4 regions of the Brevibacillus sp. FIR094 genome follow, and region 4 is predicted to be linked to each of the others. Evidence: riboswitches for the same ligand, from Rfam matches in the RefSeq annotation. Region 4 holds a riboswitch; each other region holds the start of a gene.
The links. Region 4 has a riboswitch for S-adenosylmethionine ahead of ACQ5DJ_RS24085 (pyridoxal phosphate-dependent aminotransferase). Riboswitches for the same ligand answer to the same signal wherever they lie in the genome.
Positions count from the first base shown of each region.

Region 1: linked by a shared signal. The riboswitch ahead of ACQ5DJ_RS19065 (aminotransferase class I/II-fold pyridoxal phosphate-dependent enzyme) and the one ahead of ACQ5DJ_RS24085 (pyridoxal phosphate-dependent aminotransferase) in region 4 are both predicted to bind S-adenosylmethionine.
Region 2: linked by a shared signal. The riboswitch ahead of ACQ5DJ_RS00440 (sugar ABC transporter substrate-binding protein) and the one ahead of ACQ5DJ_RS24085 (pyridoxal phosphate-dependent aminotransferase) in region 4 are both predicted to bind S-adenosylmethionine.
Region 3: linked by a shared signal. The riboswitch ahead of ACQ5DJ_RS25155 (homocysteine synthase) and the one ahead of ACQ5DJ_RS24085 (pyridoxal phosphate-dependent aminotransferase) in region 4 are both predicted to bind S-adenosylmethionine.

Region 1 is NZ_JBEAES010000021.1:38,664-43,748, reverse strand. Features, by position in the region: gene ACQ5DJ_RS19075 (YhcN/YlaJ family sporulation lipoprotein) at 1-341, shown strand, start outside; gene ACQ5DJ_RS19070 (trans-sulfuration enzyme family protein) at 365-1,552, opposite strand; gene ACQ5DJ_RS19065 (aminotransferase class I/II-fold pyridoxal phosphate-dependent enzyme) at 1,549-2,712, opposite strand; SAM riboswitch class I at 2,807-2,926, opposite strand; gene ACQ5DJ_RS19060 (pyridoxamine 5'-phosphate oxidase family protein) at 3,001-3,459, opposite strand; gene ACQ5DJ_RS19055 (DUF5665 domain-containing protein) at 3,598-3,939, shown strand; gene ACQ5DJ_RS19050 (hypothetical protein) at 3,949-5,085, opposite strand, start outside.
Region 2 is NZ_JBEAES010000001.1:84,311-89,395, forward strand. Features, by position in the region: gene ACQ5DJ_RS00430 (ABC transporter permease) at 1-571, opposite strand, end outside; gene ACQ5DJ_RS00435 (sugar ABC transporter ATP-binding protein) at 573-2,063, opposite strand; gene ACQ5DJ_RS00440 (sugar ABC transporter substrate-binding protein) at 2,158-3,177, opposite strand; SAM riboswitch class I at 3,274-3,393, opposite strand; gene ACQ5DJ_RS00445 (ATP-binding protein) at 3,595-4,848, shown strand; gene ACQ5DJ_RS00450 (DUF421 domain-containing protein) at 4,897-5,085, opposite strand, start outside.
Region 3 is NZ_JBEAES010000038.1:31,154-36,238, reverse strand. Features, by position in the region: gene ACQ5DJ_RS25175 (hypothetical protein) at 1-501, opposite strand, end outside; gene ACQ5DJ_RS25170 (YqzG/YhdC family protein) at 605-943, shown strand; gene ACQ5DJ_RS25165 (SCO family protein) at 940-1,566, opposite strand; gene ACQ5DJ_RS25160 (rhodanese-like domain-containing protein) at 1,648-1,959, opposite strand; SAM riboswitch class I at 2,272-2,378, shown strand; gene ACQ5DJ_RS25155 (homocysteine synthase) at 2,468-3,772, shown strand; gene ACQ5DJ_RS25150 (ArsR family transcriptional regulator) at 3,953-5,002, shown strand; gene ACQ5DJ_RS25145 (MFS transporter) at 4,999-5,085, shown strand, end outside.
Region 4 is NZ_JBEAES010000034.1:35,922-41,006, forward strand. Features, by position in the region: gene ACQ5DJ_RS24075 (PLP-dependent aminotransferase family protein) at 1-890, opposite strand, end outside; gene ACQ5DJ_RS24080 (hypothetical protein) at 1,086-1,556, opposite strand; gene ACQ5DJ_RS24085 (pyridoxal phosphate-dependent aminotransferase) at 1,708-2,889, opposite strand; SAM riboswitch class I at 2,973-3,087, opposite strand; gene ACQ5DJ_RS24090 (MFS transporter) at 3,148-4,395, opposite strand; gene moaC (cyclic pyranopterin monophosphate synthase MoaC) at 4,399-4,881, opposite strand; gene ACQ5DJ_RS24100 (methylated-DNA--[protein]-cysteine S-methyltransferase) at 5,054-5,085, shown strand, end outside.

The sequences.
Region 1 (5,085 bases), on a different contig from region 4:
GTATTACTGTGGATCCGAATCTGGATCGCCCTGAAGTTGGCGTCATTAAGTACACGGTTGCGGAAGCTCTGAAAGAAGACCCTCAAGGAGCAAATGCTGTCGTAACTGCAGACCCTGCCATCGTACAGCGGTTACGAGAAATGAGAGATGATATTCGTCGCGGCCATCCTGTTGCCGGTGTTACGGAAGAGTTAGCGGATATCGTAGGTCGGATCATTCCCCAACTGCCGCGCAGTGTGCAGCCTCGAGAAGAAACCCCTTCTCAAGTAAAAGAAAAACGCATGCACAAAGAGCCGCAAGGACAAAACAAAATCAATGCAAATCGTACAGGAACGCCTTAAAAGAAAAGAGGTATCCCCCGGATTTAAGCCCGGGAGAATACCTCTTTTTCTTTATGGATGGGTGCTTCAGATGGCAAATGATCCAAAGCTTGCTTCAAATCTGCCACCAAGTCCTCGTAATCCTCTAAACCAGCTGACAACCGGATCAAACCATCTGTAATTCCCCTTGCAGCCCTTTCCTCAGCAGGCATCGCTGCATGTGACATCGTAGCCGGATAGGAGAGAATCGTTTCCACTGCCCCGAGGCTGACAGCCACAATCGGCAATTTCACACGATCAAACAACGCTTTTGCTCGATCACGGTTCCCTACGTCAAAAGAAAGAACTGCCCCATGACCAGTCGCTTGTTGTGTTTGAATCAGATGACCAGGATGATCCTCCAGTCCTGTATAGTAAACGCGGCTTACTTGTGGATGCGATGACAACCAGTCAGCCAAGCTCGCGGCTGTTTTCGTGCTGACATCCAGTCGGGCTTTCAATGTTTTGAGACCACGCATCACCAGCCAGCAGTCCTGCACACCCAATATCGCTCCCATGCCATTCTGGATAAAATAGAGCTGCTCCCCTAACGCAGCCTCTCTGGTCACGGCCAGACCTGCCACGACGTCGCTATGCCCTCCGATAAACTTCGTTGCACTATGAATGACCACATCTGCACCAAGTTCCAATGGCCGCTGGTAATACGGGGTAAGGAATGTATTATCGACAATGACCAGCAAGCCGTACTCCTTCGCGATACGAGAAACCGCTGCAATATCTGTCACCTTTAAGGTGGGATTGGAGGGGGTCTCCAGGTAAATCCCTTTCGTCACCGGTGTAATGGCCGCACGAACAGCTTCTGTATTTGTTGCATCCACGAATGTAACGGAGATGCCCATTCTCGACAATACCTTGGTCAAAAACCGAAACGTGCCACCGTATACATCTTCCGCCACTACAACATGGTCTCCGGCTGAAAACAGCATGAACACGCTGGAAATGGCAGCCATGCCAGATGAGAATGCGAAACCGCGTGCGCCCCCCTCCAGAGACGCAATGGCTTCCTCCAAAGCCTGCCTCGTTGGATTGCCTGATCTGGCATAATCGAATGTTCCTGGCTGATCGATATCTGCCTGATGAAACGTCGAAGCTTGATAAATCGGAACCGACGACGCACCTGTGAACGGGTCAATGCAAGTCGAACCGTGGAGGATCTTGGTTGCAAAATTCATCGTACACTCCCCCCTACGACCAAACTAGCATTCAATGCCTGAAACAAATCGGCTACGACATCATCTGGATGCTCGATGCCAACCGACAGTCGCAACAATCGATCACAAACACCGACATGCTCTCTGACTTCTTGCGGGATATCGGCGTGAGTCTGCGTCGCCGGATACGTACACAATGACTCGACACCACCCAGACTTTCCGCAAAGGATACGATTTGCAGATTTTGCAGGAACAATCCCACCTGCTCTACATCGCGTACCCGGAACGATACCATCCCACTATGCCCAGTCGCTTGATTCACCTGTATTTCATGCCCCGGATGCTCTGGCAGACCTGGATAAAATACCTCCGCCACTGCCGGATGCTCACGCAGCTTTTCCGCTACAATCAAGGCATTGGATTGGTGACGCTCCATCCGCAGTGCCAATGTTTTCATCCCGCGAACGAGAAGCCAGCAATCTTGTGGTCCGAGCACAGCACCGATTGAATTGTGCAAAAACCGGATTTTTTCCGACAACTCTTCCCCTTTTGTTACGATGAGACCAGCCAGCACATCGTTATGTCCTGCCAAATACTTGGTTGCACTATGTAAGACGATATCTGCACCAAGCTCTAGTGGGCGTTGACAATACGGGGTTAAGAATGTGTTGTCTACAATCGTAAGGAGACCGTGCTGTTTCGCCAATTGCGTTACTGCTCGAATATCCGTAATCTGCATGAGCGGATTGGTTGGTGTCTCGACGAAGATCGCCTTTGTATCTGGGCGAATCGCATTTTTGAGTGCACCAATGTCACGCAAATCTACATACGAAAACGTCAAACCATAGCGAGAGAGCACTTGCTCGAACAATCGATAGGTTCCTCCGTACAGATCGAGTGAAACGATCAGATGATCCCCTTGGGAAAACAAGCCCATAACGGTATGAACAGCAGCCATTCCTGAGGCGCAAGCGAATCCTGCATCTCCTGATTCCGCTTCAGCGATGGTCTCCTCCAGAATGGTGCGAGTAGGATTAGCGGTGCGCGTATAATCATATCCAGTGCTCTGGCCCAAGGCAGGATGGCGATAAGCCGTTGCATAGTAAACAGGAAAGCTCACCGCCCCTGTTTTTTCGTCTCTGCCTACTCCCGCCTGAATCAATTTCGTTTCCAATTTCATGTCTGTTTCTCTCCCTCCAATAGTGTACGAGGGCATCAAAAAAGCCCCCTTTCCTCTGAAAGAAGGCTTTGTTTACGTCACCGTAAGCAAATCCTTCTCATCTTTCAGAGTTTGATAACTCTGCAGGAATTAGCACCATTATCTCCCTGTTAAAATACAGGTGATTGGTTGCCGGGCATCATCGGGCCAGTCCCTCCGCCGCTCTGGATAAGAAGATTGCTATTCAATTTGATTGACCCTAATACTAAAGGATCGGCAGGATTCTTGTCAACAATTTATTTCCACATGTTAATTTGCATCTTTCAAGGCGGTCATAACTTGATTGTCCAGCTTCGCTGCTGCGTTTTTGTCATACGTCTTTTCATATTGTGGTTCTACGGAAATACGGGAACCGTAAAACATAATATCACGAACGGCCTCAATTTTGATTTCTGCCATGGCCAGCTTGAGCGGAACTCCTTCCAGTCGGTCTGTTTTGACGAAAGCACGACCATTAATAGCAAAAGACGAGCCGGCACCGATCAAATGCAGGACAACTTGCGGTTCCTTCGCAATATTAGCCAAAATACGTGAGCGATTATCTACGGCAAAACGAATCGTATCGGCGCTGACAGCATACGTCCAGGACAAGGAGCTGAGCGATGGTGCCCCTGACTCATGGTCTACTGTGCCCAAGGTAACAAAACGCTCCTTTTGCAAGAGCTTGAATAAATCTTCGGAAAGAGATTGGGAAACAGTTTCAGCCATTTCAAAGCCTCCTAACAAACGTTTTGTACGTTCATTTTACCCTTCGCCTAGCTGATAGGCAAACGTTTCCTCTCCACCTTGATTCTGGTTGTCTTTTTCCCTAGACTGGTAGGTAACGATACCGAATGATGGAAGGGGATGGACAGCTTGTCGCCTACAGACCGCCTTATGCAGCAAATTGATCAAGTTCTTGAAGAGCTTCAGGAAGTTCGGAAGGTAAATGAGCGGATGCATAAAATTGCGATGTTCCTGGAAGATATCCGACTAGCAGATGTGATTCAAAATTACACAGCCCCGCGCAAGCTGCTCTGGATCAATTTCCTCGCAGGTCTTGCCCGGGGTCTGGGGTTGACTATTGGTACTGCTATCGTATTGGCATTCCTCGGCTCTCTCTTGACGCAATTTCTTTCCATCCCCATTCTGGGGGATTACATCAGACAATTGGTGGAGTACGTCGAGACTTACAAGCAGCGGCCTTAACGTTAGCGACTAGTCTCTGTCGTCGTTACGATCGTCATCGCCCTGGTCATCATCGTCATCATGATGTTTGTCGTGCTTTTTCCAATAACCATACGCGTTGCCATTGGGATGCTTATCTTTCTGCTTCCCTTTTTCTTTTTTCTTTTTGTCATCATCTTCGTCTTTATCCTCGTCTGTTGGCTTCACAGGCTCGACAATGACTTTTGTGCTTAATGCAACGTCAGTTTTCTTAACCAGCTTATCGTCTTCATACAATTCGACTTGAATTGTTTTGGCACTAAAGGAATGATTCTTGTACGACAATGTCAGCGAAAACTCGCCTTTGTCATTTGGTTTCATCTCTTTTTTCTTCCCGTCAGGAGCGATCACAAATAGTTCAGTATCGTCCTTTTTATTCCAGCCGCTTACTGTCCCCTTCACCTGTATGGACTTGGCGGCAGGATTGTTTACAGCAGTCGCCTTGATGGCATATACGGTCGCTTGATCCTTGTCAGGAGCGTTGACGATTTCTACCTGAACGGATTCGGAATCAACCTTCTTGCCATCCTCGTAAACCTCGATCAAGGCTTTTTGATCTTTTGCTGCTTGTACATCCTTTACTGAAACCGTGAAGCTGCCTACGCCATCCCACAGCTTCTTCACGTTTGCGTCTTTTTTCACGCCATTATAGGTGACAGTTACTTTGTCTGCCCCCTGCTTGACAATTCCTTTTACTTTTAATTCCTTTTTCTTCGCATCCAATACGGACATGGTATGGATGATCATTTCCTTATCTTCTTCTGCTTTTGGAACGATCTTTACCTTTTCGCTATCGACCAGCTTGCTGCCTTCATAGGCACTCACGGTTACATACGGTTCATAGGATGCATCAGGAGCTTCAAAGCTGACCGTAAAAGAGTGCTCCTTGGTCGGAACGACTTCAATGATGTCGGAATTCGGCTTTTTCACTACCACCTTGGTGACATCCGAAGTCACAATCCCCTTTATGTACACCTTGTTATTTTCAGTCTTGGCATTTACACTCACGATTTCTTCAGCATTCTCTGTCAGGCGCACTTCCAGCCAAATATCGCTGTAGTACTCATTGTAGATACGCTCCCACTCCGCTTTGTTTTCTTCCATAAACGCTTGGAGCTTCGTATTCAA
Region 2 (5,085 bases), on a different contig from region 4:
TGATCGCGACAAGTAAAAAGGTCAGGATAACGGGAACCGGTACGGAAAGAATTTCTCCTTGGCCCAGCCAGAGGAACCATTCCTGGAATTTTCCCGGAGCCTGTGAGCCGTCCTGCATCGGCATGTTTGCGTAGATCGAGTAGCCTTGGGAATACGTCATATGAATGCCGTTGACGATGTAAAGCATCGCCAGAGTAGCCAGCAAATCAGGGATGCGGATTTTCACGACCAGGAAGGCGTTGACCAGCCCGACGAGCAAGCTAAGTACAATCGGAACAACCAGTGTCGTGAAAACTCCTTGTTCGTACCAAACCATCATCGAAGCAGAAACGACTGTGGTCAATGAAACCGTCGATCCTACGGACAAGTCAAAGCCTCCGACAATCAGCGAGAACGTAACGCCAATCGCGACAAATGTCACAATCGAGATGGAACGAAGAATGTCCGTCAAGTTGTCGTACGTGAAGAAATACGGGTTGGTCAAACTGAATAACAACATGACAATAACGATAACTGCAACCGTACCGTATTTGTAAACAAAATCAAATAAGCTAAACTTTTTATCTGCCACGTTACTCACCTCCGCTTGCGTAGTACATAATCAGCTCTTGTGTTGCTTCCTCGCGACTCAATTCCTTCACGATCTTGCCCTCGAACATGACGAGAATTCGGTCTGCGATCCCGATGACTTCCTGAAACTCACAGGAGAAATACAGGACACCCTTTTTCTGCTCGGCAAGATTTCCGATCACGCGGTAAATATCGCTTTTCGCACCGATATCCACCCCTTTTGTCGGCTCGTCAAACATAAAGAGGTGAGCGTTTGTATCCAGCCATTTGCCGATAGCCACTTTTTGCTGGTTTCCGCCACTGAGGAAACCGACCAGCTGCTTGATATCGGCTGTTTTTACACCAAGGCGCTGCACGAGCTCTCTTGCGTTAGCCGCTTCCGCCCCTCTTTTGATAAAACCGAGCCAGGACTTCTTTTTCAACGAGGCGACAGACAGGTTGTTCTGCACGGACTCTTCTACGAAAATTCCTTCTTTGCGCCTTTCCTCCGGGACGAGTACGATTCCTGCATCGACGGCGTCTTTTGGCGAGCGCAGTTGGATACGTGTTCCGTGCAATCGAATGGCACCGGCTTTTGCCTCATCCGCACCGAAGAGCAATCGGGCGAGCTCAGTCTTCCCTGCCCCAACCAGACCAACGACACCCACAATCTCTCCCTCGTGAACCTCCAGGTCGACTCCGCGTACTTTGCCACCAGCCACGCCTGACGCCTCAAAAATCGTTTCGCCAATCGGCACTTCCAGCTTCGGGAACTCCTCGTCAAAGCTTTTGCCCAGCATGTTCGCAATCACTTCATCCATGTTAGTCTTCGCCGTGTCTGTGGTCACAACATGCTGTCCATCGCGCATGATGGTGATCCGATCACAGATTTCAAAGATTTCCGGCAACCTGTGGGAGATATAAATGATCCCGACTCCAGCTTTTTTCAACTGCGCAATGATTTGAAACAGCCGCTCGCTCTCCTTCGTGCTCAACGGCGCTGTCGGTTCATCGAAAATGACGTACTTCGCCTTTTGAACGGTAGCCCGTGCTATCAAAATCAATTGTTTTTCCGACAGCGTACATTCTTCGACGAGCATCTTCACTGGAATGGAGAAGCCGAGGTTTTGTAAAATCTGCTTCGATTCGTTGTACAGGCTCTGCCAGTTGATCAGTCCCTTGGTTTTCGCCTGGACGAGCTGGCCCGTCAATATGTTTTCGGCAACGCTCAAATACGGGATCAAGGCGGTGTCCACTTCCTGATAGACACATTGAATGCCCTGTGCTTTGGCGTCCTGCGGAGATTGAATCGACACGGCCTGTCCATCGATGGTGATCGCACCGCCATCTGCCTGGTATGCTCCCGTGAGAATTTTCATCAGGGTACTCTTTCCCGCGCCATTGGCACCGAGGAGTGCATGAACCTCTCCAGCGCGCACCTCAAAATCGACGGATCGCAGGGCAGGAACCCCAGAAAACTGCTTCGCCATCCCTTTCATCTGCAATGTGGACATTTTTCACACCTCCTGTTTACCTGCGTATTCCAACCCCTATAAGGAAAAATCCCGTTGACGGGATACAGATCAACGGGAAAAGCCAATTTGGTTCTTACTTGCCCCAATCTTGTACGTATTGGGACAGGTCGCCCATCGTTACTTTCTTATCCTTCGGCAGGTCTTCCTGTTTCACCAGCACTGGATTCAGCTTCACGTTGTCTGGCACTTGCTCGCCTTTGATTTTTTGGAACACGGTTTGGGCATGAATGCGTCCGATATTGGATGGGTCTACTGCTGCCGTCGCTGTCCACGGAGAGTTTTCCGCCTGGATCATTTGCAGATCCTCATCGCTCAAATCGATGGAGTATACTTTGATTTCCGTACGACCTGCTTGCTGGATAGCACGTGTCGCCCCTTTGGCAAATTCATCCCAAGCTGCCCATACTGCTGTGATGTCGCCTTTGTTGGGATACTTTTTCAAGATCGCTTCCATCTGCGTTTGTGTATCGAGTGCCGTATTGTTGGTAGCAGAACCGAATGCCGCAATCTCTTTCAAGTCCGGGTATTTCTTCTGGAAAGCTTCATACGTCACTTGGCGTTTTTCCATAGGCGCAAAGCCAGCTACCCAAATTTTTACGATGTTGCCTTTGCCATTTGTATCTGCCGCCAGCTTCTCTAGGCTCAGCTCTGCCAACTTGTTGTCATCCTGCGCCACAACTGGCACACCCGGAATGTTGATGTCTGTATCAAACAGGACGACCGGGATTTTTTTATCCACGGCCTTTTGCGTGCCCTGCTGCAACGCTTCTGCCGTTCCATGGTCGATCAGAATGCCATCAAACTTTTGGTTCACAGCCGCATCGAGGTTGGACGCCATTTTTGCCAGATCGGTATCTGCGTTGAATACGGTCAACTCACCGCCGTTTTTCTCCACCTCTGTCTTCACGCCATTAATGTATTGAGCGGAGAACGTCCCTACGTTTTGACGCATGATTAATGCGATTCTCTTCGCGTTCTCTCCACCCGGCTTGTTCGTGCTACCGGTTCCGGTGCTTGTTCCTCCGCCGCATGCTGTAACGAGTACGGACGCAGCCACAACAAGTGAAGTCAGTAATCCCAGTTTCTTTTTCATCGCAAATGTTCCCCCTTTTTCTCTTTGAAAACAGATGATACATGCAAAAAATCCTCTTTCACAGAGAAAGAGGACAAAAATCGACAAGATTCTCGCCTCTTATCTGTCAGGTATTCTACCTGTTGGAGTTAGCACCTTGGCTCGAAAGAACACAATCTCTCGTGCTAGGTTGCCGGGCTTCATAGGGCCATTCCCTCAGCCTTCTCTTGATAAGAGTAGTTTCTATTTTCAAAACGTTTGTATAAGTATATACAGAATATAATCTGGCAATTACCTATCTGTCAACTAGGTTTACCGAAAGAATTTTCTTGATAAATATTCCAGTTTCTTGTGTACAACAAGAGGGATTTTGTTGTGTCTTGTCGAATTATCGTAGATTGATACAAGCCTAGCAAATATTTGCGATGGGGATGCTACATGAGTCTATTAAAAGAAGTTATACTTCAATGGTTTTTCGCCATTATCCCGTTTGTGTTTTTCAACATCTATTACCGTGACAAAATGAGGAACTACAGCCGTTCCTTTATTGTCATCATTAGCTCAGCCTGCATGTTTCTCGCGATGACCTTCGCCCCGAGTGTCACGAATGGCATGTTTTTTGATATCCGACATGTCATCATTCTTTTCGGACTGGTTTATGGCGGAATCGAGATTGCCTTGCTCCTTTTGATTGAAGCCTTGGTTTATCGGTACTATTTGGGTGGAGAAGGAACATGGGTTGCGCTGCTGATCCTTACAGTCAATTTTGTCTTGTCACTCTTTTTATATCGACACTACAAAGCCAGTTATCGAAAAACACTGTATCTTTTTATGACGAGTGCGATTTTTTCTACGGTTGCTTTAGGGACTACTTATTACTTTTTTCCCACGTATGTAACTCAACACCTCGTTTACTACACCATAGTGATTCCTATTCAGAACTTTTTCGGCCTCTGGTTATTAATGTCGCTTTTCAGCAAATGCGTTTCGGATAAGGAGCTGTTTATTCGCCACGCGCAAAACGAAAAAATCCAGACGATGAGCCATGTTGCTGCATCGCTCGCACACGAGGTTCGCAATCCGCTGACAGCTGTCAAAGGCTTCTTGAAATTAATACAGGAATCCCCGGAGAATTTGGTAAAAACCGATCAATACATACGCATCAGTCTCGACGAAGTCCAACGGACAGAAGCCATTTTGACCGAATACCTTGCGATTTCCAAGCCGCTCAAGGAACGGCATGAAATCATTAATGTTAGCGAGCATCTGCATGCCATCCGCGAAGTGATGCTCCCCTTTGCTAATATGCATAACGTGGAGCTTACGCTGCAAGACTTTGAGAGACCTGTGACGATCAAGGCCAATCCAGACGAGTTCAAGCAAGTGTTGGTGAATTTCATCAAAAATGCCATCGAGGCATGCTCGGATATTTCGGACGGAAAAGTCTCCCTGGACTTGCTCATCGAGCGAAACAAAGCACTGTTGGTCATCAAAGATAACGGTGTCGGCATGGATGCAGGACAGATCAGCCGTCTCGGAACGATTTATTTTTCTACGAAAACAACTGGAACCGGTCTTGGATTGACGTATTCCTATCATGTCATTCATGCGATTGGCGGAACTGTCAATGTATCAAGCAAACCACGAGTAGGAACCAAGTTCACCATTATGCTCCCGTATAAGGCACAGTAACTTCTTGCAGTTTTTGCAGAGGGACTGTGCCTTTTTCCATTTCGATAGCTAATGATGCAACGGAGGTACTTGTGGTTCTTTTTCGTTTTTCAAGGAGAACTGCAATTCATTTTTGCGATTGATCGTTGCGAGAAAGACTTGTTCGGACGCGATCCCCTTTTTCTTCAATTCGTGCACAAGCCATTGCTCATCACGGTTCCGGTATGACAGCACATCCGGATAAATCTTGCCTTCCAC
Region 3 (5,085 bases), on a different contig from region 4:
ACAATTTTTGGTACAGTCCTGTCTACTGTAAACGATGGCGAGATCAATGGGCTTCTCATTGTCCATCTTCGCCGCTTTCCACTTGTCTTTTGCTTTTTGTACGACGGTGACGTACTCCGCTTTTTTCAAAAAGGGTCCCATGCCTAAAAAGGCAGCAGCAAAAAAGCTAAACAAACCAAAGGCTGTGCATAGAAAAACGAGGTTCATTTTCCAAAACTGTTTTCTCATCGTGATGAAAAAGCCAATATACAGAAGGATACAAACAAACACCAACAGGATACAAAAGTATAAAAATAGCTCCAAGTCGGACTCCGTGGGTAACACGGGAATGCCATACTTCATTTGCCAATGTACATTCGCAGCGAAGCAGCCTCCGTAAATCAATATGGCTGAAGCAATCGTGGGCCCCCATTTTTTCCAGAAAGGAGGCTTTTGGAAAATGGCCGCAAGAACCCCCACCAAAACAGGAAGGCCAAATAAGGGAATGAGCAAGTAATGCATCGAAAACCTCCCGTACTTCATTGTCATTATTTTCTACGAATGATATTCCGAAAAGTCTTCAAAATACATGGCAAACCATTTCGAAAAGGAGAGGGATTAGCAAGTGCAAGCCATTCACCGCCTATTTCGTTATCGGAACATGATGCCCCTTCTCTCCACCGTACTTTTCCTGCTCATCTTTCAGACATTCCCTGCCTATGCCCAGCCTCCCTATGCAAAATGGGGCAGGCTCGCGATGCAGGAAACGATGAAGCGATATCCAAACGCTCAAATTGTCGACTACCTGCACGTCGGACGAAAACAAAAAACGCCCACCACGTCGGAAGAGACGTTTAAGCTCTTGCTTCAAAAAGGCAATCGCAGGTGGGCGTTACTCGTTCATATTGAATTCGTAAATCAGACAGAAGAAGTCGTAAACATCTCCTATGAGGAGACCCGCTAGTCAGCGAGCTGTTCCATCTCTTTCATCATGACTTCCATGTCCATGTCAGCTGCCATCCCGTACGCGCGGCGCATGTTTCCATCTCCATCCACAAGGAACATGCGAGCCGTATGGGCATAAGAACCATCTGGCTGCTTAATCACCATCAGACCAAAATCCTTCGTCACTTTCTCTATAGCCTGAGCGTCCCCGCGCAGGAACTTCCAGCCGCTCTGATCTGCCTTGAACTTGGCTGCGTACTCCTGCAAGACTTCCGGCGTATCGTTATCAGGGTCAAAGGAAATGGAAACAAACTCTACTTTGTCTCCGAACAGTCCCTTTTCCTTCAACTGATCTTGCAGCTTAGCCATGTTGTACGTGGTCGCCGGACAAATATCCGGGCATTTGGTAAACATAAACTCAACCAGTCGTACCTTACCAGCACTTTCATTAAATGTATAGGTTGTTCCGTTACTGTTGTCTAAGGTGAAGTCCGCGATGGGCTTCAACACTTCGATCTTCTCTTGTGTCATGTACTTATAACCAAATACTCCGACGATAGCCAAAATGATAATACCAGCTAACACAGGAAACCAATGTTTTTTCATCCCAGATTCCTGTTGCAATTGTGTTCCTTCACTCACGGGTTGCTTCCTCCCTGCTTGTCCCATGCGTGATGCCTCCTGCTTACACACGGGAGGCATTCACACTGTTTCTATGACTTCTTACTGTTCGACTTCACCTGGCCATGCGAGCATGCCACCAACCATATTCGCCACGTCATATCCTTGGGCACTCAAATACGCTGTAGCATTATGGCTTCTGGCACCACTACGGCAAACCATCACAATCGGAATGTTCTTATCCAGCTCATCGATACGATGTGGCAAAAAGCCGAGTGGGATCAGCTGTGCCTCTTTGATGTGACCTGCATTCCACTCATCGACCTCACGTACATCAATGACTTGCAGTTCCTCTTTGGCTTCCAGCTTTTCCAACAGCTCTTGTGGTGTCATTTCCTTTACTCCATGGCTCATCGCTATTTATCCTCCTATATGTACGATCAGATCAGTTGTAACCACCTCCATGATATCACACGCTTTTTTACTTTTCTAACGTGAAGAGCACTTGGCTTCACCCTGCATCCATGCTCCCTATTTTCTACCATTATCTCCTATTTCGCTGCGACAGTAGCCACACGGGATGTGAACAGCTTGAGGCAAAAGCGTTACAAATTAATGGCATGAGTGAAACGCCATTCATCCACATATACATAAAAACCTCCCTGATAACTGCATATTCTACATTGACAGCAAGGTTTTATTTTCATACAATTACGACAACAACTTTTCTCATCAAGAGCGGTGGAGGGACAGGCCCTACGAAACCCGGCAACCAGCAGACTAGCTGCATGGTGCCAATTCCTGCAGAATCCAGTGATTCTGAGAGATGAACACAAGCCCGTGCATGATCGGAGCCTTCTTCTTCTCAGGAGAATGCTCCGTTTTTTTTTGCCGATTTCCTATAGGAAAAGGAGAGATGGACATGTCCGATCAACAACAATGGAAGCCAGAAACACTTGCGGTACACGGTGGGCAGGAGGTTGACCCTGTAACAGGCTCACGTGCTGTTCCGATCTATCAGACGACCTCCTACGTTTTCCGTGATACGGAGCATGCAGCCAACCTGTTTGGTTTAAAAGAGTTTGGGAACATCTATACACGTATCATGAATCCGACGCAGGATGTGTTTGAGAAGCGTGTTGCCCTGCTCGAAGGTGGTGTTGGTGCATTAGCGACCGCATCCGGGCAAGCTGCCATTACATTCGCCATCTTAAATATTGCACATGCAGGAGACGAGATCGTCGCTTCCAGCAGTCTCTACGGCGGTACCTACAACCTGTTTGCCCACACTCTTCCCCGCCTCGGTATCAAGGTTCATTTTGCTGATCAATCCAATCCGGAAAATTTCCGTGCCTATATCAATGAAAAGACAAAAGCCGTGTTTTGCGAGACGATCGGTAATCCCCGCATTGATGTCGCTGATATTGAGGCGATCGCCAATATTGCCCACGAAAACGGCGTGCCGTTGATCGTGGACAACACTTTCGCGACTCCGATTTTGTGCCGTCCTTTTGAGCACGGGGCCGATATTGTCGTGCATTCCACCACCAAATTCATCGGCGGCCACGGAACAGCAATTGGCGGTATTATTGTAGACTCTGGAAAATTCGACTGGAACAGCGGAAAATTCCCAGGTCTGACTACACCAGACCCAAGCTACCATGGCGTCGTCTATACAGAGGCAGTTGGCCCACTCGCCTATATTATCAAGGCGCGCGTCCAGCTCCAGCGCGATATTGGAGCGGCTGTCGCCCCGATCAATTCTTTCTTGTTCCTGCAAGGATTAGAAACACTGCATCTGCGCATTGAGCGGCATAGCCAGAACGCCTTGGCAGTAGCCCAATTCCTCACTAATCACTCTGCCGTAGAGTGGGTGAGTTATCCGGGACTAGAGTCAGATTCCCAGCATGATTTGGCACAAAAGTATTTGCCAAAAGGTGCTGGCGCGATCCTGACCTTTGGAATTCGCGGTGGCGTTGAGGCAGGAAAAACGTTGATCGAGTCCGTGAAGCTGTTCTCCCATCTCGCAAATGTCGGGGACTCCAAGTCACTCATCATTCATCCAGCTAGCACAACACATCAGCAGATGACGGAAGAAGAGCAGGCAGCAGCCGGAGTGACCCCGGGACTTATTCGCCTCTCCGTCGGTACAGAATCGATCGACGATATCCTCTCTGATCTGGAGCAAGCACTGCAGCGTGCGTTGCAATTGTCCACGGTGGGTTGATAGATTTCACCAGGACACTTGAGCATACTATGCCTCCAAATGAAGAAGGATCGCGCTACCTCTTTTTTGAGCTGCGTGGCCCTTCTTTCTTTTTTGATTTCCGTTCGAAAAATATTGAATTTAAAATTCTATTTTTATAAAATACAAGCATAGATGAAATTTTTGGAAGGATGGATAGACGTGAAAGTTTTGAATATCGGAAGTGAACGAACAACGTATCGCGTGGAGATTTCCTATTCTCCCTTATTCGAAGCTGCCTTGGGAATCGCTGCCGCTACCTACGATCAATTGCATCACACGATGGAACACCCTTCTGCCTATTGGCGTCAACTGTTGGACGAGCTTTCGCCTTTTGTACGACAAGAGGTCGACTATGCGAAGGAGCACAACACGTGGAAGACGCTTTTGCAACTGCTCGATCTTTGCCCTTTCGCTGATCTGGATTCATTTCTCTCGTATGTCAGAGAGCTCTCAACAGAACAGCTCCGATACGAGGCCCTCCCTTATCTAGGTGAAAGTATGCAGGAAGCGCGTCGGAAGGCTGCACAAGGTAGCAAGGATGATTGCGCAGCTTTACAGGAAGCGTGCCGCGCGCACCTCTTTTTTGAAGCGTATATCGGACATATTACTTCCGTTGATGCAGAAGAGCTGCGGAGTCATATTCTCGGATTGATGGAAGGCTGGTATACCACTCACATCAAGCCGCATGAGGAAGAAATTGGTCGCATGCTAGAACGGGATTGGTCGCAAAAGCAAAGCAAGCTAGGAAAGCTCAACCCGGAAGCCTTGGTGGAGTATGCGACGGGAGCGAGCTACCTCCCTGAGCCTGCCGTGACACGCGTACTGCTGATCCCACAAGCGATCTATCGCCCGTGGACCGTACAGGCCGATGCTGTCGGGACGAAAATTTTTTATTACCCTGTTGCCGACGAAAATTTGCACGATGCTGTAGATCCTAATCAGCCACCCCCTTCACTGGTGCAAGCCTTAAAAGCACTCGGAGATGAGCAGAGGCTGCGTATGGTCAAAATGCTCGCGGAAAAGGAACTGAGCTTGCAAGAGATAACCGATCAACTCTCTATGGCGAAATCGACAGTGCACCATCACCTGTCCATGCTGCGGTCTGCCCATCTCGTTGAAACAGTAGGCTCCCGTTACAGACTCCGCCGTCATACCCTGGACAAGCTCCCCCTGATGTGGGATGAATTCCTGGACAGGAGCACCCCATGAACCAAACCGCGGTACAAGCCTCTGTCTGGCAGCAGCGTTCTTATCGTTGGATTCTTTTCGGTCAGCTCATTTCAGAACTCGGC
Region 4 (5,085 bases):
GACTCGCGGATTTTCTCAATGTGGCGCTCCAGATCAAAGCGGGACAAAAGCTCATACAGAGCGTACTGGTCGATTGTGCTCGATTGCAGATCAATTGCTTGCTTCGCCTTCACCATCATTTGAATCACACGTGTATCTCCAATGGCCCATCCGGTACGCAAACCTGGCGCGACAATTTTGGAAAAAGTACTGGTGTACACTACACAGGAATCGGTCGGATGCTCATCCAGTGAGAAGATCGAGCGGTACGGTGCCTCCCCATCGAATTGGATCTCTCCATATGGATCGTCTTCCAAGATGAGAATGTTTTGCGCCTTACATTGACGAAGCAAGCCGAGACGGCGCTCGAGACTCCATACCTTTCCTGTCGGGTTCGCAAAGGTAGGAATAACGTACACCATTTTCGGGCGATACTGGGCAATTTTTTTCGCCAGATCGTCCAAATCCATCCCATCAGCATCACCGTCTACAGGGATCGCTTTGATTCCCCGGAATTGAAATAACTGAACGGCCGCCAAATAAGTAGGGTTTTCAACAAGAACAACATCGCCTTCGTCTAAATATACACGACACAACAAGTCTACTGCTTGCTGAGAGCCCGTTGTGATGATCATATTATCTACACCGACGTTCATATGCTTTTGCTTCATGCGGGATGCAATCCACTCACGAAGCGGCAAGTATCCATCAGTTAATCCGTACTGCAGAGCTTTTGCTCCTTGTTCGAATGCGCGATTGAATGCTTCACGCATCTCTGCTATTGGAAAAGAATCCTCTGCTGGCAGTCCACCTGCGAGCGAGAGCACTTGATTGCCTTGGGTCAGCTTCAAGATTTCCCGGACAGCCGAGGAGGATAGTGCTTCGACAGATTTTGAAAATGAGTACTCCATGTTCCGTTCCCCCTTGATTTTGCTTATCCTTGTTTTATCACTGTCCACAGCGTAAGTCCAATCCTTGCTAGCTATGAGCGGATAGGTTTTGACTATGTCGAGCGGTTGTTCAATCGTTAGTCTTGACACACTGCATGCAAAAAACCCCTCTTCGTCTCAAACGAAAAGGAGTCCATATGTATGGGCTATATTTTCCTAGGCGATGCGGAACACACGCGGTTTCTCTGTGTGTGGGAGGAAAGAGAGGTCTACATGCGTGGACGCTTCTTCCATGCCAATATCACTTGCCAACAGCAATGCCTCTTCTTGGAAGGTCGGCGTACAGCTACCTTCATTCAGTTCACAGAGACGCTTCAATCGCTTCAGTCTCTCTGCGGATTTCTCTACTCTCATGCATTCATTCGTAAGCTCACAAACGTTGACGTGACGAGCATCAGCGATCATGCTGATATCATTCACATGGACAATCAGTCTTTTGCCTTCTTCCGTAACAAATCCGATCGAGCAAAAATGCGCACCTGACATTTCCAAACGAGTGAGAACAGCATTGGCGTAAACTTCTCCCGTCCGCAGACGAATCTGGCCTGCTTCAATGGCTCCGCCGATTTTCCGCTCGTTGGCGATCACCGTATACATATCCGTGTAACCGTTAATCTGATAGCGCATGGTACCCTCCCGCTCTCGCTGAGACTAATTATCATTAACAATGTCATCGTATAATGAAAATCATTATCTGTCAATAATGAGAATGATTTTTATTCTAGAATAAAAAAGCCACACTCCATTTCTATGGTAGTGTGGCCAAATTACCTCGCCTTTATTTTGTTTTCGTAAATAACCCCAACCGCTCAATTCGCTGAACCGCTTCCGCGAGACGATCTTCATTTGATAGCAAAGCCGCTCGCACATAGCCCTCACCTGTCGGACCAAAGCCATTTCCTGGCGCTACAACGACATGCGCTTTTTCCAAAAGCAGGTCAGAGAACTCCACGGATGTGAAGCCACTTGGAACAGGAAGCCAAGCAAAAAACGAACCTTGAGATGGTGGTGCCTGCCAGCCAATCCGATGCAGATTGGAGTACAAGGCATTGCGGCGGCTTTCGTAGACAGCGACGAGATCGCGAACGCACTGCTGTGACTCCGTCATCGCTTTGGCTGCCGCCATCTGTACCGCTCCGAACAGACTGACGAAATAATGGTCCTGAATGAGGTTAATCAGACGAACCAGCTCGCGATTTCCTACCATAGCACCGACACGCCAGCCTGCCATGTTGTACGTTTTGGACAAGGTATAAAATTCTACACCCACTTCTTTTGCACCCGGAACCTGCATGAAGCTGACTGGCTTTTTCCCGTCATAGCTGATCGCCCCGTAGGCGAAGTCGTGGCAGACGACGATTTCATGTTTTCGAGCAAAACGAATGGTTTCCTCATAAAACTCGAGTGGTGCGTTGACTGCTGTCGGATTGTTCGGATAGTTGAGAAACATCAGTTTCGCTCGATCCAAATCAGCTTGGGAGAGCTGGCTGTAGTCTGGCAAAAAGTCATTTTCCGCCTTCAATGGCATCATGACCATCCGTCCATTTACGACTGCAACCCCCGACCAATAATCCGGATAACCTGGGTCTGGAACCAGTGCAACATCGCCTGCGTTCATCAGGACTTGGCAAATCTCTACGAGTCCGGTTTTGCTGCCGAACAATATCGCTACTTCTTCCTCCGGATCGAGGTCCACATCAAATTCTTGCTTATACCAATGTTTCACTGCCTGCTTCAGTTCCACGCGTCCCTGAAAAGGCGGATATTTGTGATGGAGTGGTTGTGCCGCTTGCGCCTGTAATTCTTCAATAATGTGTGGCGGTGTCGGCAAATCAGGATTGCCCTGCCCCAGGTTAATGACGTCATGGCCTTGCGCAATGACCTTGTTTACTTTTGCCACCAGGGTCGCAAAAAACTGGGTAGGGAGTCGATCAATCATGTCGGAGGGTTGAATGCGCATCTTTCTTCCATTCCTTTCTTGGGCCCAATACAATAAAACCCCCTTTTTCCATACAGAAAAAGGGGGAGATCAGCTTGGTCACGTCCTTATCTGTCAGGAAAAAATCCTGCTGGAATTGGCACAGCATCTGTCCATCACATGGAACAGATCCGCTGCCGGGCTTCATAGGGCCAGTCCCTCCACCTCTCTGAATAAGTCAAACACACGGAATATACTGTTTTTTCGTCTATATCATACTACTTGAGCACGTAAACCGTGTCAAGATACTTGATTCTGTACGGGTACCTGATGCCTTCTTTTTTGAAAAGATGTGTGGAAGGCAAAGAATGCGACAGACAACAGACACAAGCCTGCCATTACGAACAATAATCCCTGCGCATGAAACGATTGGAAAATGAAGGCGCCGAGCAGTGGTCCGAGCATCCGCCCTGCTGATCCAGTCCCTGCTATCAGACCTTGAATGAAGCCTTCTCGTCCCTCTGGCGTAAACTGTGCAGCTACTGCCGGCACCGCTGGCCACACGAGCATTTCTCCCAGCGTCATGATGAACATGCCTGCCACAAAGCCTGCATAAACCGTTGATTGCGACAGAATCAACATCGACAAGGCAAAGATATAAGCGCCCAAGAGCATTTGTGCTTTTAACGTACGGGCAAAGCTTCGAATGACCCACGCAATCAATGGCTGACCAAACAGGATCAAACCGCCGTTCAGCGTCCACAACAGACTGTATTGACGTAGTGAAATGCCAAGGGATTGCATGTAGGCCGACAGCACCGTTGTCCATTGTACATAGACAATCCAGCTAATTAATAGCCCCCCGCATAATAGCAGCAATGCTCCCCATACGACCTTGGTCTCTTTCTGTGGTTCTCGTAGAAGCTCTCCCTCTGCTTGTTCGGGAGTAGTCGTCTGCAATTGACGTTTTTGCTCTGCAAGTTTTAACTGACGAGGCAAAATGAGCATGAACATCGTCAGTACAATTACTTGTGAGATCGCATTTCCGAAAAACGTCCACGCAAACGAAACACTTGCTAAGAAGCCGCCTAAAGCAGAACCGGCAGCTACACCCACATTGAGGGAAACGTAAATCAGATTGATTCCTTTACGGCCGCCCTCTGGCCATAAAACCACTGCCAGCGCATTCATAACGGGAGAAAGGGATCCATAAAAAAGTCCATTCAATAATAACAGTACGACATATACGGTAAAATCTTGTGTAACTCCTAAACAAACCGAAATAAGTATTCCGCCGATGGAGCCGACAACAATGGTGCGCATTTTACCCCAGCGGTCAAACATCATCCCGCCGACAATACTCCCGATCAGGAATGCGCCTTGATTTAAAAGCAACAAGAAGCCGGCTACAGTCAGCGGCTTTCCGAGATGGTTGTGAATATAGATCGTAACTAGCGGCCAAATACACGCCATTCCGGTAGAAAAAATGACGGCAGCAATCGTCAATAAACGAATGCTGCTCGGATAGGATTCCCACTTTTGCCTCATGGCTTACTTCTCACCCCGATGGAAATCGCCGCTTTTTCCGCCTGTTTTGGATTGCAGACTGGTCGGACCGATTATCATTTCTTTATCCATGGCTTTGCACATGTCATACACCGTCAAAGCCGCTACGCTAACAGCGGTCAACGCCTCCATCTCGACGCCTGTTTTCCCTGTCGTCTTCACGGCTCCTGTAATCGCAAGCGTCGTTTCATCTACAAAAGCAAATTGTATGTCGATGCCAGTCAATGGCAGCGGATGACACATTGGGATGATTTCCCACGTCTTTTTGGCAGCCATGACACCTGCTACCTGCGCTACTGCGAGTACATCGCCCTTTTCGATTCGACCTTCGCGGATTCGGGCGAGTGTTTCGGGTTTCATACTGATTTGGCTCTCGGCTACAGCCACCCGTTTTGTGACGTCCTTCTCAGATACGTCCACCATCCGTGCTCGATTTTGTTCATTAAAATGTGTTAATTGATCAGTCATACTAGTATCTTTCCTCCTCTATCTTCTCCTACCTTACTCCCGCCGCTGGATAAAAGCAATGGGAATGTAGAGGGCATCGTTTCGTTATCTTGCGCATCCACTCCCAAAAACGTACGAAGAATAGGTGCTGGAGGTATACTGTGCGTACACAGCTCGAAGGAGGCGTATGGAAATGGAAACAAGGAAGGATCAAATGGTACGTTG